3 regions of the Colwellia sp. MB02u-14 genome follow, and region 1 is predicted to be linked to each of the others. Evidence: predicted binding sites of a transcription regulator. Region 1 holds the regulator's gene; each other region holds the start of a gene.
What was found. Region 1 encodes sigma-54, which starts transcription at its own class of promoters, with help from an activator protein. Its sites were predicted from a motif close to GTTGGCACGNNNNTNGNNT; they were not measured.
Positions count from the first base shown of each region.

Region 2: H4J52_RS18005 (flagella assembly protein FlgT) is a predicted target of sigma-54. The motif match lies at 2,183-2,201, and genes of this name have one in related genera.
Region 3: H4J52_RS00820 (THxN family PEP-CTERM protein) is a predicted target of sigma-54. The motif match lies at 2,592-2,610, and genes of this name have one in related genera.

Region 1 covers NZ_JACGUX010000079.1:441,278-445,573, reverse strand. The annotation lists gene rapZ (RNase adapter RapZ) at 1-324, opposite strand, end outside; gene ptsN (PTS IIA-like nitrogen regulatory protein PtsN) at 355-810, opposite strand; gene hpf (ribosome hibernation promoting factor) at 856-1,143, opposite strand; gene H4J52_RS12355 (RNA polymerase factor sigma-54) at 1,167-2,675, opposite strand; gene lptB (LPS export ABC transporter ATP-binding protein) at 2,749-3,480, opposite strand; gene lptA (lipopolysaccharide transport periplasmic protein LptA) at 3,477-4,019, opposite strand; gene lptC (LPS export ABC transporter periplasmic protein LptC) at 4,000-4,296, opposite strand, start outside.
Region 2 covers NZ_JACGUX010000087.1:364,337-368,632, forward strand. The annotation lists gene H4J52_RS17990 (TonB-dependent siderophore receptor) at 1-855, shown strand, start outside; gene H4J52_RS17995 (LPP20 family lipoprotein) at 871-1,338, opposite strand; gene H4J52_RS18000 (FlgO family outer membrane protein) at 1,383-2,051, opposite strand; gene H4J52_RS18005 (flagella assembly protein FlgT) at 2,246-3,409, shown strand; gene arsJ (organoarsenical effux MFS transporter ArsJ) at 3,421-4,296, opposite strand, start outside.
Region 3 covers NZ_JACGUX010000001.1:203,229-207,524, forward strand. The annotation lists gene prsT (XrtA/PEP-CTERM system TPR-repeat protein PrsT) at 1-1,623, opposite strand, end outside; gene H4J52_RS00820 (THxN family PEP-CTERM protein) at 1,753-2,538, opposite strand; gene H4J52_RS00825 (NAD-dependent epimerase) at 3,299-4,296, opposite strand, start outside.

The sequences.
Region 1 (4,296 bases):
TTGTTTTATTAACGGATGTAAACGACGCGTTTCACTAAAACGGCGAATAAGATCAGAATCATCGGCGTCTAAATAAAGTATATCGAGCTTTACTGTTTTAGGTAGATAATCTAATATTTCTGAGACATCATTAGGGTCATTGGGCAAATTACGGACATCTAAACTAACGGCTACTTTATCATAGTCATTGATGACGGTATGGGCTAACGCAGGCAACAAGTTAACAGGAATATTATCTACGCAGTAGTAGCCTAAATCTTCGAGCACACGCAATGCAACACTTTTACCTGACCCTGAACGACCACTGACTATCATGAGTTTCATTTGAATTTTCCTGACTTTTTATTGTATTTATTAACGTGCAGCTTGCTTTATTAAATTAAAAAGCTCTTGCGAATTTTGACACTTTCTTACTTGTTTTGCGATTTGTTTGGTACTAAATACTTGTGCAATACTTTGTAGCGTTTCTAAATGTTGTTGGCAGTTCTCTTCGGGCACAAACAGCGCAATAATAATATCTACCCCGCGATTATCTATAGAGTCAAATTCCACCGCTTGTTCACTGGTCAGTAAAACGGCAATGACTTGTGAGGTATTTGACAAACGCCCATGAGGGATAGCTATACCGTTACCGATGCCGGTAGAACCCACTTTTTCACGCGCCATTAAACTTTCAAATAGCTGATGTGTATCAAGGTTCTCAATTTTTTTTGCCGCAGTGGCGCTAATTATTTCAAGGAGTTTTTTTTTGCTAGTCCCCTTAACGGCACAGAGTGTGCAGTCAAGGGTTAGGATATCTTGCAACTTCATTACACTACTTACATTCTTTGATTAGAGAAAAGATAAAAAACAGCATTAATGCTGATTCGTTTTGCCTTTGTACTTTAATATTTGCCGATCAAGTTTATCAACAAGACTGTCAATAGAGGCGTACATATCTGGATTTTCAGCTTTAGCATGTAAATCAGTGCCACTAAGATGAATCGTCGCTTCTGCAATTTGGTTTGATTTCTCAACGGTGAGAACAACATGAACATTATTGATATGGTCAAAATGTCGGGTCAACTTTGCCATTTTTATATTGACATTTTCTCGTAAAGCTTCGGTAATTTCAACATGGTGACCAGAAAGATTAATTTGCATAAGCTTAATTCCTCATCTTTTCGTTAAAGTAAACTTTTTCGTTGGTTAGAAGGGGGAATAGAAAGTGACTCGCGATATTTTGCAATAGTACGCCGAGCAACATTTATTCCTTGAGTGGCTAATAAGTCAGCCATTTTACTATCACTTAATGGCTTTGCGGGTATTTCAGCCGCGACAAATTTTTTGATTAATGCACGAATAGCGGTTGATGAACATTCGCCACCACTTTCTGTCCCTACATGACTTGAAAAGAAAAATTTCAGTTCAAAAATTCCTCGTGGCGTATGCATATACTTTTGTGTTGTTACCCGAGAAATGGTTGATTCATGCATATCGACAGCTTCGGCAATATCATTTAGAACCATAGGACGCATGGCTTCATTACCATGTTCGAAAAAACCAATTTGTCGTTGAACAATACAGTTTGACACTTTCAATAAGGTATCGTTACGACTTTCTAAACTTTTAATAAACCATTTAGCTTCTTGTAAATTTGAGCGAATAAACTGTGTGTCTGCCGTTGACTTCATCGAACGAGACATCGAAGCATATTGCTGATTGACAGACAGCTTTGGTGCTGTATCAGGATTTAGTTCAACAACCCAACGCCCATTTTTCTTTTCAACAGAAACATCAGGAATAACGTATTGATCATCACTTTTGATAACACTGTCGCCAGGTCTAGGATCAAGTGATTGAATCAGGCGGACGACTTCGCGAAGTTGCTCTTCTTTTAGTCGAGTTTTACGCATTAACGTACGATAATCTCGGCTACCCAGCAGATTAATATGGTCACGTAACACCAACTTACTTTCTGCTAACCACGGCGTTGCGGGGTCAAATTGGTTAAGTTGAATAATTAAACATTCTGAAATAGAACGTGCAGCAACGCCAACAGGGTCAAAGAGGTTAATACGTTTTAGTACCACCTCTATTTCATCAAGTTCAACACCTTCAATGGCAACACTGTCTAGAATGTCTTCACTGGAAACGGTCAAATAGCCAGCATCGTCAACGGCATCTATGATTGCGGTAGCTATAGCACGGTCGGTTTCGGTGAAAGGGCTTAATTCCATTTGCCAGCGTAAGTGGTCTTGAATAGAATCTTGAGTTTCGCCTTGGTAAGTATAATCTTCTGAAGCGGGTCCCGAATTAGAACTCGCTGCACCTGCGGTGTAGTTGTCATCCCAGGTCGTATCCATGTTTAATTCTTCAGGGATATCATTTTTATCCATTGCTTCAGTGGTGGTGATCTCATCGATGGTGGGTGTAGAGTCTTCGCTGCCATCAGAAACGGCTTTCTCTTTAATATCACCTGCACCAGCTGTGTGAGCTTCTTCAAGATTGTCAGTACTTTTATCTTCAGCATTGTTTGACGATTCATCCATTTCTAGTAATGGATTATTTTCTAAGGCCTCTTGAATTTCTTGCTGAAGCTCTAACGTTGACAATTGCAGCAATTTGATTGCTTGCTGCAATTGAGGCGTCATGGTTAATTGTTGTCCTATGCGGAGTTGTAGAGTAGGGCGCATTTAGGTCATTAACTTCCTATTATTTTTAATTGAATATTGTCGATATACGAAAATATTATTAACTTATTAGCTACTATAGCGTGAATTGTTCACCAAGGTATACATCTCTTACATGTTGATTTGCAAGAATTTGATCTGCATTACCTTCTGCAATAAGTTCACCATGACTAACAATATAAGCATGTTCACACACATCAAGGGTTTCTCTTACATTATGGTCGGTGATCAAAACACCAATACCACGTTCTTTTAAGTGTAGAATAATTTTTTTGATATCACCTACTGAAATTGGGTCAACACCCGCAAAAGGTTCATCTAATAAAATAAATTTGGGCTCTGCGGCTAAAGCTCGAGCAATCTCTACTCGGCGACGTTCACCACCTGATAAGCTCATGCCTAAATTATCTTTAATATGACCTATGTTAAATTCTTCAACTAAATGTTCTAGCTTTTCTTCACGTTCTGCATTAGATAATTCTTTTCGTGTTTGCAAAATGGCCATAATATTATCGTAAACACTCAGTTTTCGAAAGATAGAGGCTTCTTGTGGCAAGTACCCTATCCCTTTTCTTGCGCGTTCATGCATAGGTGCTAACGTGAGGTTTTCATCATTGAGAATAATATCGCCACTATCACTTTCAACCAAACCAACAATCATATAGAAAGAGGTGGTTTTTCCTGCGCCATTAGGGCCGAGTAAACCCACTATTTGTCCTGCTGAGACTTGCATACTGACATTCTTAACAACTTTTCTGCCTTTATAAGCCTTAGCAAGACCTTTCGCCATTAGCGTGCTCGTACTCATAAGTTACCTTTTTCCAGAGTATTAGTGTCATTTTTTTTCGCTTGTACTTTTTCTTTAGGCTGAAAAATTGTCTTCGTTCGTTCATTAGTTTTACTCTCAGCATTTACATACTGAGTATCAATATTGTAAGTGATTTTACTACCACTGACTTCACTGTCTTCTTGTTGTAATAATGCATTTCCTGAAATGATCACTAAATTGTTTCCAGGCTCGTATCGTATTTCATCTGCTTGCAAATTAAGCAGAGTACCATCGGTTAACGTTTGTTCAAATGTTGCTGGTTTCCCTTTCGCAATATAGGTTTTTTCTTCGCTACCTGATTGCGTTAGCACTTGAACCAAGTCGGCACGAATAATTAATGAACCTTGGGTGATAACTACGTTGTCGATATAGCTGAAAATTTTATTTTTAAGATCTGCTGCTTGTCTTGATGCATCAATTTCAATTTTTTGTGATATATCAAATTTTTCAGCGAAAGCTGATGAAAGCAAGGCGCCTGATAATATTAAGCACAGTAGGCTATTTTTTAACAATTTCATAAATGGATTTCACATGTTTAGTTAGTGTCATTTGGTTGGTGTTTAAGTCGACAATTAAACCCTTACCATCGATGGTAAATCCTTTACCAATAATTTTAATTTCTTGTTCTGAACTTATGATGTTAGTTTTTAAATCAAGTTCAAAGTATTTTCCTTGAACTTCTTGTAATAAGCTATTTTGATCGGTTGCTACCAAGCGCACATGCTTTTCTAACTTCACTCGGTTGTTGTTATATAATATGCCTTCATTGGCAGATACCTTCCATGTGGGCGCATT
Region 2 (4,296 bases), on a different contig from region 1:
AGTGGTTCACTGTTAAGTGAGGAAGTGGAAACATTTAGAAATGATAGCACCTTAACAACTCGCCTTGGTGTCCCTACACTTAAAGAAGAAGAGTCTGACAACCTCAGTATAGGTTTGATTTACAGCCCTACTGATAATATTGATTTAAGTGTTGATTTTTATCAAATAAATATTGACGACCGTATCGTTATTAGCAGTAAATTAGGCATGGGAATATCTCATTTACTTGATCAAGCTTTTATCGAAGAAGGTGTCACCAAAGGGCAATTCTTCTTGAATGGGGCGGGTACAAAAACTCAAGGTACTGATATTGTCGCCTCTTGGCAGACTCAAGCTTTAGCAGGGAATATTAATTTCACTCTGGCTGCAAACTTTACAAATACAGAGGTAACAAAATTATTTACACCTAGCCACAGTACGTTACACACAATTGCGGTTGAAAAGATTTTTTCAGAGCAAGATATTTCTATTATTGAAGAATGGCAACCTCGCAGTAAAGTAAGCTTAAACACTCGTTATAAAAACCTATATTGGACAGTAAATTTATTACTCAACCATTATGGTAAATACACGATAACAGATGGAGGTAAACAAACGTATAGTGAAGAACTTTTGACTGACGTTTCGATTAATTATCAAGTGTCAAAAAAGCTTTCTGTTACTTTAGGCAGTCATAATTTATTCAATGTCATGCCTGATGTAAATAGCATAGGAAACTCTCGAGGTGGCACAATTGAAAATGAACAGGGCGATATAATTGTTGAAAGTACGGGGGTTTTTAAATATTCGCGCCGCTCTGCTCCTTTCGGTTTCAACGGCGCCTATTATTATATGAATTTACACTATGCTTTTTAGGCTGTGCTTTGCCTCTTAATAATAAGTCACGTCTTTAATTTCACGCTTGGGTGCAGAAGCGACATATATATTGTAAACATCTTCAAAATCTAAACTTAGCTCTGTGGTGTAACTGTCGCCTACCGGGTAGCTTTTTATCACTTTAGCTGCGCGAATAATGCCATAAACTGATGCCGACACCTCGTGCTTTCCTAGTAATAATTGTGACATGGTCATTTCACCATTTATTTTTTGTCCGTAGACTTGTTCAGCAAGTTCCGCATAAGCGGCAAGTTTTGACGCATTAATAGCCATCAGCATCCGCTGTGTCTCATGTTCTGAATTTTGCAAACTGATCGGTGCTTGTCCAATAGCCCGTAAGACAGGGAAGGTTTCAGGCTTCACACTTTGCCACTGTACATGTTTATCATACACACTAGAACAGCTCGCGAGTAAAAAACCGACCCCCATAAAAAACAATAAATTAAGAATTATTTTTTTCATCATAAATACCAAACGTTAGCCCTAAATTTATTTAAACAAATTAATTAATTAACAATTTCAATTGACCGTTCATCTTCAGCCAACATAACGCTGTTTCGAATGATTAATCCGTCTTTTATGCGCACACTTTCATCTTGATTAATTTGTTCGCCGATGACCCAACTTGGAATAAATGATTGCGCGGTTGCAACAACGACACGTGATTGCATACCAATCATACGGGCGTTAATCATCACACCATTTTCTTGTTCCATCATGGTACCCGTCACTACGTAGTCAATAATCTGGCGTTCGGGTAATTCTTTCCAGTCACGACTAAACACATAATCACCTTGGGGAGTTACACGAATATGTCCTGTGGTTTTAAAATCAATAACCACTAAACCATGACGTTGTAATTCATGAACAAAGTTTTCTGATATTTGGTTACCTAGCCAATTGGTTGACTCAAGATCTGCTAACTCAACAAAAGAAGCAACCGCAATAGGTGTTTTAGGATTAACAAAAGAGCTACTTTCAAGCATCTGATAAGTAAGACCTTTAACAACATCAGCTATTGCATGTCGAGGTAAATTAAAGCTGTCAATTTCACCTCGTACTTCTTGCTTTGATTTATAAAAGTCATCCTCTTCATTCATCATATTCATTGATGAACATGACATCAACGTTGGAATAAATAATGGAATAAATAATGGAATAAGCCACTTTTTCATTGAGCTCCCCTTAATCGCCATTAAGCGAATAATAAGTCTAATAGTAATATCGATAATCGACATTAAAGAGTATATGGCAAATATAAAGCACAAATCGCGCCAATGTATGTAACTATTACTGTATAAAATAAGTGGGCATAGAAACTGCATATTCACCTATTAATAATAAACCCATTTTTACTGACGGACATCTTATGCGCTTATTTATATTAGCTCTTCTTTTATTTTTCATGACTAATTCAGCTATTGCTCAATGGTATGAAGCACAAGGCAAGTCAGTAATAATGCAGGGAAACAGTGAACGAGCAAAAACATTAGCCATGGAGAATGCGTTAAAAAAAGCGCTGTTGGTTGCTGGTGCTTCTGTTTCAAGTGTTCAAAAAACGGTTAACGGATTATTGACACAAAATGAAATTAATATTCGCGCAAGTGGTACGGTTAACTCCTTTGAACTTGTCGATGAAACCTATGAAGGAAATTTAGTCACTGTGACCATTCGCGCTGATATATTTCCACAGAGCAAGCAGTGTTTTTCTTCAGATTACCGTAAATCATTATTAATCACACGCAGTAACTTAATGCATAGAGAACAGGCAAGCATTGGCAAAATTTATCCTATTGATAGTAAGTTGATGGAAAAACTTGCGTATAAAATTAATAATCAAGGCATTTACCTAGATACAAAATTATTGTTAAAAGAAAAAGCGCAATTTTCACGCTTAAACAATAGCTTGCAAATTGAAGCCATAAAAAACTTAACCATGTCGTTAGCGAATATTAGTGACACTCAATATGTGATGTATTCTGAAATTAATGATATTAGCTTTGAACAAGCAACCACTAACGGCTGGCAATTTTGGCAAGAAGATTTTTTTAACCGACAGTTTAGTGTCAGCCTATATATTTACAACGGTAGTAATGGCGAATCTGTTTTCAATAAAAAATACCGCAGCTCCGCCCCATGGGAATTCGGCAAACGTCAACAAGTTGATGTTCACAGTGAAGTTTTTTGGCAAAGCCAGTATGGTATGTCTATCGAAAAAGTATTATCTGATATGATCATCGACATAGACGAAAATATGATGTGCCAGCCTACTCGTGGCAAGATAGTACAAGTTTCAGGTAATTCATTAACAATTAATTTAGGTAAACGACATGGCGTAAAAATTGGTGATGAATTTTCTTTATTACACTTAAATAATATTATTACCGATGCAGGGAAAACCTATGCCGGTTTTAATGTTAGCCCTTATAACGTTAAAGTAACGCAAGTATCTCAGCAAAGTGCGCAAGCTGTGACCACTGATGAGCAATTACTGGGTAATATACAGTTAAATGATTTAGCGGTGCGTTACTAATGTTATTAGCGCTATGAATGTGTAAGAGAAATTCTTTTAATAAGTAGCGCTGAAAGTACTGCAAATAATGCAGAAATGATTAAACACGTTATTAGGTCTGTAAATTGGTAGATAACACCTGACATTACGGTACCTAATAACCGGCCAAGCGCATTAGCCATATAATAAAACCCAACATCCATTGAAACACCGTCTTCTTTTGCCATAGCAATTATTACATAACTATGTAGCGCTGAATTCACGGCAAAAACCACACCAAAAACAAATAAGCCAACGATGATAATAATTTCAGCGTTAATATTGAGCGTTGGAGCATAGAACATCAACAGTGCTAATAATAAAGTAACACCTGATAAAATTCCTCCCCAGCAGAAGAGTAAATAGCCATTAATATGATGTTGGTTATTTTTAATAAAGACCTTAGGTGTTAACCCTTGAACAATACCGTAAGCAATAACCCATAGCGCCATAAATATACCCACATCGGTGTGTTGCCAACCTAAATGGCTTACCAAATATATTGGCAGTGCTACAACAAACCAAACATCTCGGGCAGCAAATAAAAATAAGCGCGCTCCGGCTAAATAATTCAGCGAAGCATGATTCGAAAATATCTGCTTAAATTTAACTTTGTCTTTAGCTTTGCCTAAATCACCTTGCAACACAATAAGACTTAAGACAAAAACTATCGCTAAAACGCTTGCCATAATCAACATCGCTCCAGAGAAACCGACCGTGCTTAACAACAATGCCCCAAGAAAAAAACCAATGCCCTTTAAGGCATTTTTTGAACCGGTAAGATAGGCAACCCAGCGGAAGAGTCCATTTTGATATTCATTCTCATTACTTGAAGAAACCAGCGTTTTAATACTGCTTTTAGCACTCAT
Region 3 (4,296 bases), on a different contig from region 1:
GGCTTTGTCAATATATGTAGCTGCTTCTTTGTGTTTATCTTGAGCAATTAGTATATTGCCAATATAAAGATTTGCGGGAACATTATTATCATCAATTAACAATATTGAATTGTATTGTTTAACAATAGCATTTTGATCAGGTGATTGCTTTCGCATTTCTAATCCTACAAGCAATAATTTATTTTCTATATTTTCAGGGGCTTCAACTATCCACGAATTAATATACTTTTTGGCTTTTACTGAATCATTTGCCGATATTAATGAAGATATTAATAACATTTTTACTTTTGATATTTCTATTACTGGTGCATTAGTATTAATAAGACGTTTTAGTGATTTTTCTAAATCTGTAATTCCACTTTCATCACCAGATGAAAGCTTTGCTAAGCTGATACCATTTAATATTTTTTGATTTTCAATGAGGCTTATGTCAATTTTTCGGAGTAATTGAGAAGATTCTATTTTTTCACCACTTTTTAATAATTCCAAACTAGCTAAAGCAAACATTTCAGAGTTGTCTTTTGACGAAGACGTTTTATCGTAAGCGTTAGCAATTGAACTGCCATCACCAAGGCGCAGTTGAATAGCAATATATAATTTTGTAATTAACGGATTGTTTGGAAAGTTAACTTTTAAAGCGCTAAGGTGAGATAAGGCTTGTTCGTCATTTCCTAAATGATAATGGACTAAACTTGCCGTTAATTTAGCTTGAGGAGTGAGCATACCCTGGTTTAAAGTAATATTTATGTGATTCAGCGCTTTTTTATAGTCTTTATTTACTAAGTCAAGTGATGCAGATAGAAGGTTTATATAGGGTTGATTTGGATATTTTTCTAACAACGCTGTAATGAATAATGTCGCCTTTTCAGTATTATTTGCTCTAACATAACTGTCGGCTAATTTCAGAGCTATTATATTATAGTTAGGTTTATTTTCTAGCATATTTTGATATACTAAAGCGGCTTCATCATATTTTTTTTCTGAGAATAATGCATTAGCTAGCAACTGACAAATCAACCATTGTGCTGGGTAATCGGAACACACCTTATCTAAACTCTTGGTGGTATATTCGATATTCGCCGGCTGTTTATAGGTATCTGCAATAGCAGTATTAACAGCAATGAGTTCTGGTTCATTGAGTTCTAAAGCCCATTTTTTAGATAAACTTGCTAGGTCAAAACTATTCTGTGCTTGAGCTTGGTTTAAATAACTTAACGAGGCTATATATGAAATCTTGGCTTTTTCAAAGATTGATAAGCTTGCTTCTTCTTTTTCCCAATAGGTGATTATGCCAATGTGATCATCTAATGCATAAAGTGTTAATAAATAATTTTTTGCAATATTAGTTGGATTATTAACTAATTTTAATACTTTTAAGTATTCTTTTTCGGCGTTAATAAAAAGGCCTAATTGATAATAGCTGTTTGCAATTAATATACGGGCTTGGGCATTCTGAGGTTGATCACGAATAATGTTTTTGGTTTGAATAATAACTTCTGAGTATTTTTGTTCTTCATACATACTCTCTGCCTGCATTAGTTTATCACTTAAGGATACTTCTGAACATCCTGAAACTAACATTAATAATATACAAAGCCTAATTTTTACTAAATACCCTTTCATCATAATCCCTTTAAACTCTAACTCTTAATGAATATATTGCAGAGTTCCTATTAAACAACATGTAAAAAAAAAGTCAATTGATAGTTCAATTGACTTTTATATGAAGATGAATAATCGTTTACTACAGATTTATGATCTACGTTTTCTAGATGAAGCTAAACCTAAAAGACCTAGACCTAAAATGGCAAGTGAAGTTGGCTCAGGTACAGCTACAGTTCTATCTAATCTTAAAAAAGTATAAATAGATGTTGTTTTATTTTCCTCAGTCCAAAAACGATTATACGCTAGAGGTGAAGCACCTTGGTTGTCTGTAGAAGCGAATATAGTGATTTCATAAGCCCAACCTGCAATTACAACAGGAACTGTTACCGGGAATGAAGCACCATTTACAGTATAATCGAAACGGTCATCACATACTGAACCATGATCATGTTGAACTAAATCCCCTTGGAATTTTTCGCCATTATCTTTACTACCAGCGTCACAATCACCGTTTCCTGTTTCTTTAAAATCGATATTAAATTCTGTATTGATTACATTGCCTGGAAATGGTGTCCAGAGACTGTCATCTGATGTTACGTTCAATATACCACCAATAATTGCATTGACTAATGTTCTGCCGCCAATTGGATAATTACCATGAGTTAAGGTTGAAAGTAAGTAGTTTGTACCTAAGTCATTTATATCTGTTGGTGCTTCATCAACTAATTCTAAATAGCTTGGGTTATTGTCAACATTAGTACCCCAAGAGATTTTTGAACTAAGACCAATATCGGTTTGTGAGACAGGGTCTCCATTAGTATTTGTAGATGAAGTGAAACCACCAGTACCTTCAACAGTTATGAATGCAGCGTTAGCGCCAACTGATAAAGACGTTACTAAAAGACCTATTGTTAATTTTTTCATTAAGTTCATTTTTACTTTCCTTTATTTTGTAAAATGCTATTTTTTAGCTCCTACCAGATAGTATGCACTAGGTGTGCCACATTTTGTTTTTTTATTATTTACAGTGTTTTATGTTTTTATTGTGTTTTATTTAAACCTCATGTGTAAAAAAAACGGACATAATCTCAGCTAGCTTTCTTGACCGCCTCACCTTATAAGTAAACTCAAAAGGTGAGGCATATAATCGTGCTTGCATAGTATCTTTTTAGCCATATGTAAGACTTATTTTAATGTAGCCTAACATTATGTGATATTAAATAACTCCTCTTGGCTTTATGTGGAATAAAACTAAATTGTTCAGATTTTAGAGTATTCCAAAAAGGAATATGCTGTAAATGTTAAAATATCCAATTTAGCTGATACTTATGCTCAAGCTTTGCTAAAGTCAGGAAAGAAAGGTGAAGCATGATAAAAGCTAAAGCTGCTTATGATTTGTCTAAGGGAGTGAATATCGTTTTAAACTTTGCTGGAATTTTATTTAGCAAATAAATACAACGAAGAAGTTCATGTATATTAGATGACATAATAGTAGTACGTAGGATCTAAAACTCAAAAAAATTATCTAATTCACTTCTAAGTGTAAATGTTTTAAGTATTCATATAAGTGTTTTAAACGGGCTATATTACTTATCGAAAGAGTTTGTAAATATAGTAGCCATCACCTAGTGAAGTTTGGTGATAGCTAATTATGAAGTGTTACTCCGAATATTTCAGGTTAGTTAAGTTCAAACTATGAATAAAATTTTCGATACCATTGAACAAAATTATCCACGCCTTGTTCAACACTCATCGATGGTTTGTACCCTGTAGCTGTAAATAAATCTTCAACGTCTGCATAGGTTTGGTAAACATCACCTGGTTGCATCGGCATAAGATTTTTGTGGGCTGTTGTACCAATAGATTTTTCTAACGATTGGATAAAGTCGAGTAATTTAACTGGATTGCCATTCCCAATATTAAATATTTTATAAGGGGCTGAGCTATTGGCTGCAGAGGCCGTTTCGATTTTCCAGTCATTATTTATCTGTGGAATAATATCTTGAATACGAATAATTCCTTCAACAATATCGTCGATATATGTAAAGTCTCTACGCATATCACCTTGATTATAAACATCAATTGGCTCACCATTTATTATAGCTTTGGTAAACTTAAATAATGCCATGTCTGGGCGCCCCCAAGGGCCATAAACTGTGAAGAACCTCAGGCCAGTAGTGGGAATGGCGTACAAATGTGAGTAGGTATGAGACATTAATTCGTTTGACTTTTTCGTTGCTGCATACAAAGAAATCGGGTGATCTACACTATCTGAAGTTGCAAAAGGTATCTTACTGTTTAATCCATAAACTGAACTTGATGAAGCATACACAAGATGCTTAACATCATTATGACGACATCCTTCTAATATCGCTAAATGGCCAATTAAGTTAGAGTCGGCATACGCCATAGGATTATCTATTGAGTATCGAACGCCAGCTTGTGCTGCAAGGTGTATAACACGATCAAATTTTTCACGAACAAACAAATCACTTATACCGCTTCTGTCTGCAAGATCTAGTTTGATAAATTTAAATAAAGGTAATTTGGCTAATACGTCTAGCCGAGCCAACTTTAAATTTACATCGTAATAATCATTAAGGTTATCAATACCGATAACATCATGGCCTTGTTCAACTAAACGTTGAACAACATGAAAGCCGATAAAACCAGCAGCACCTGTTACTAAAA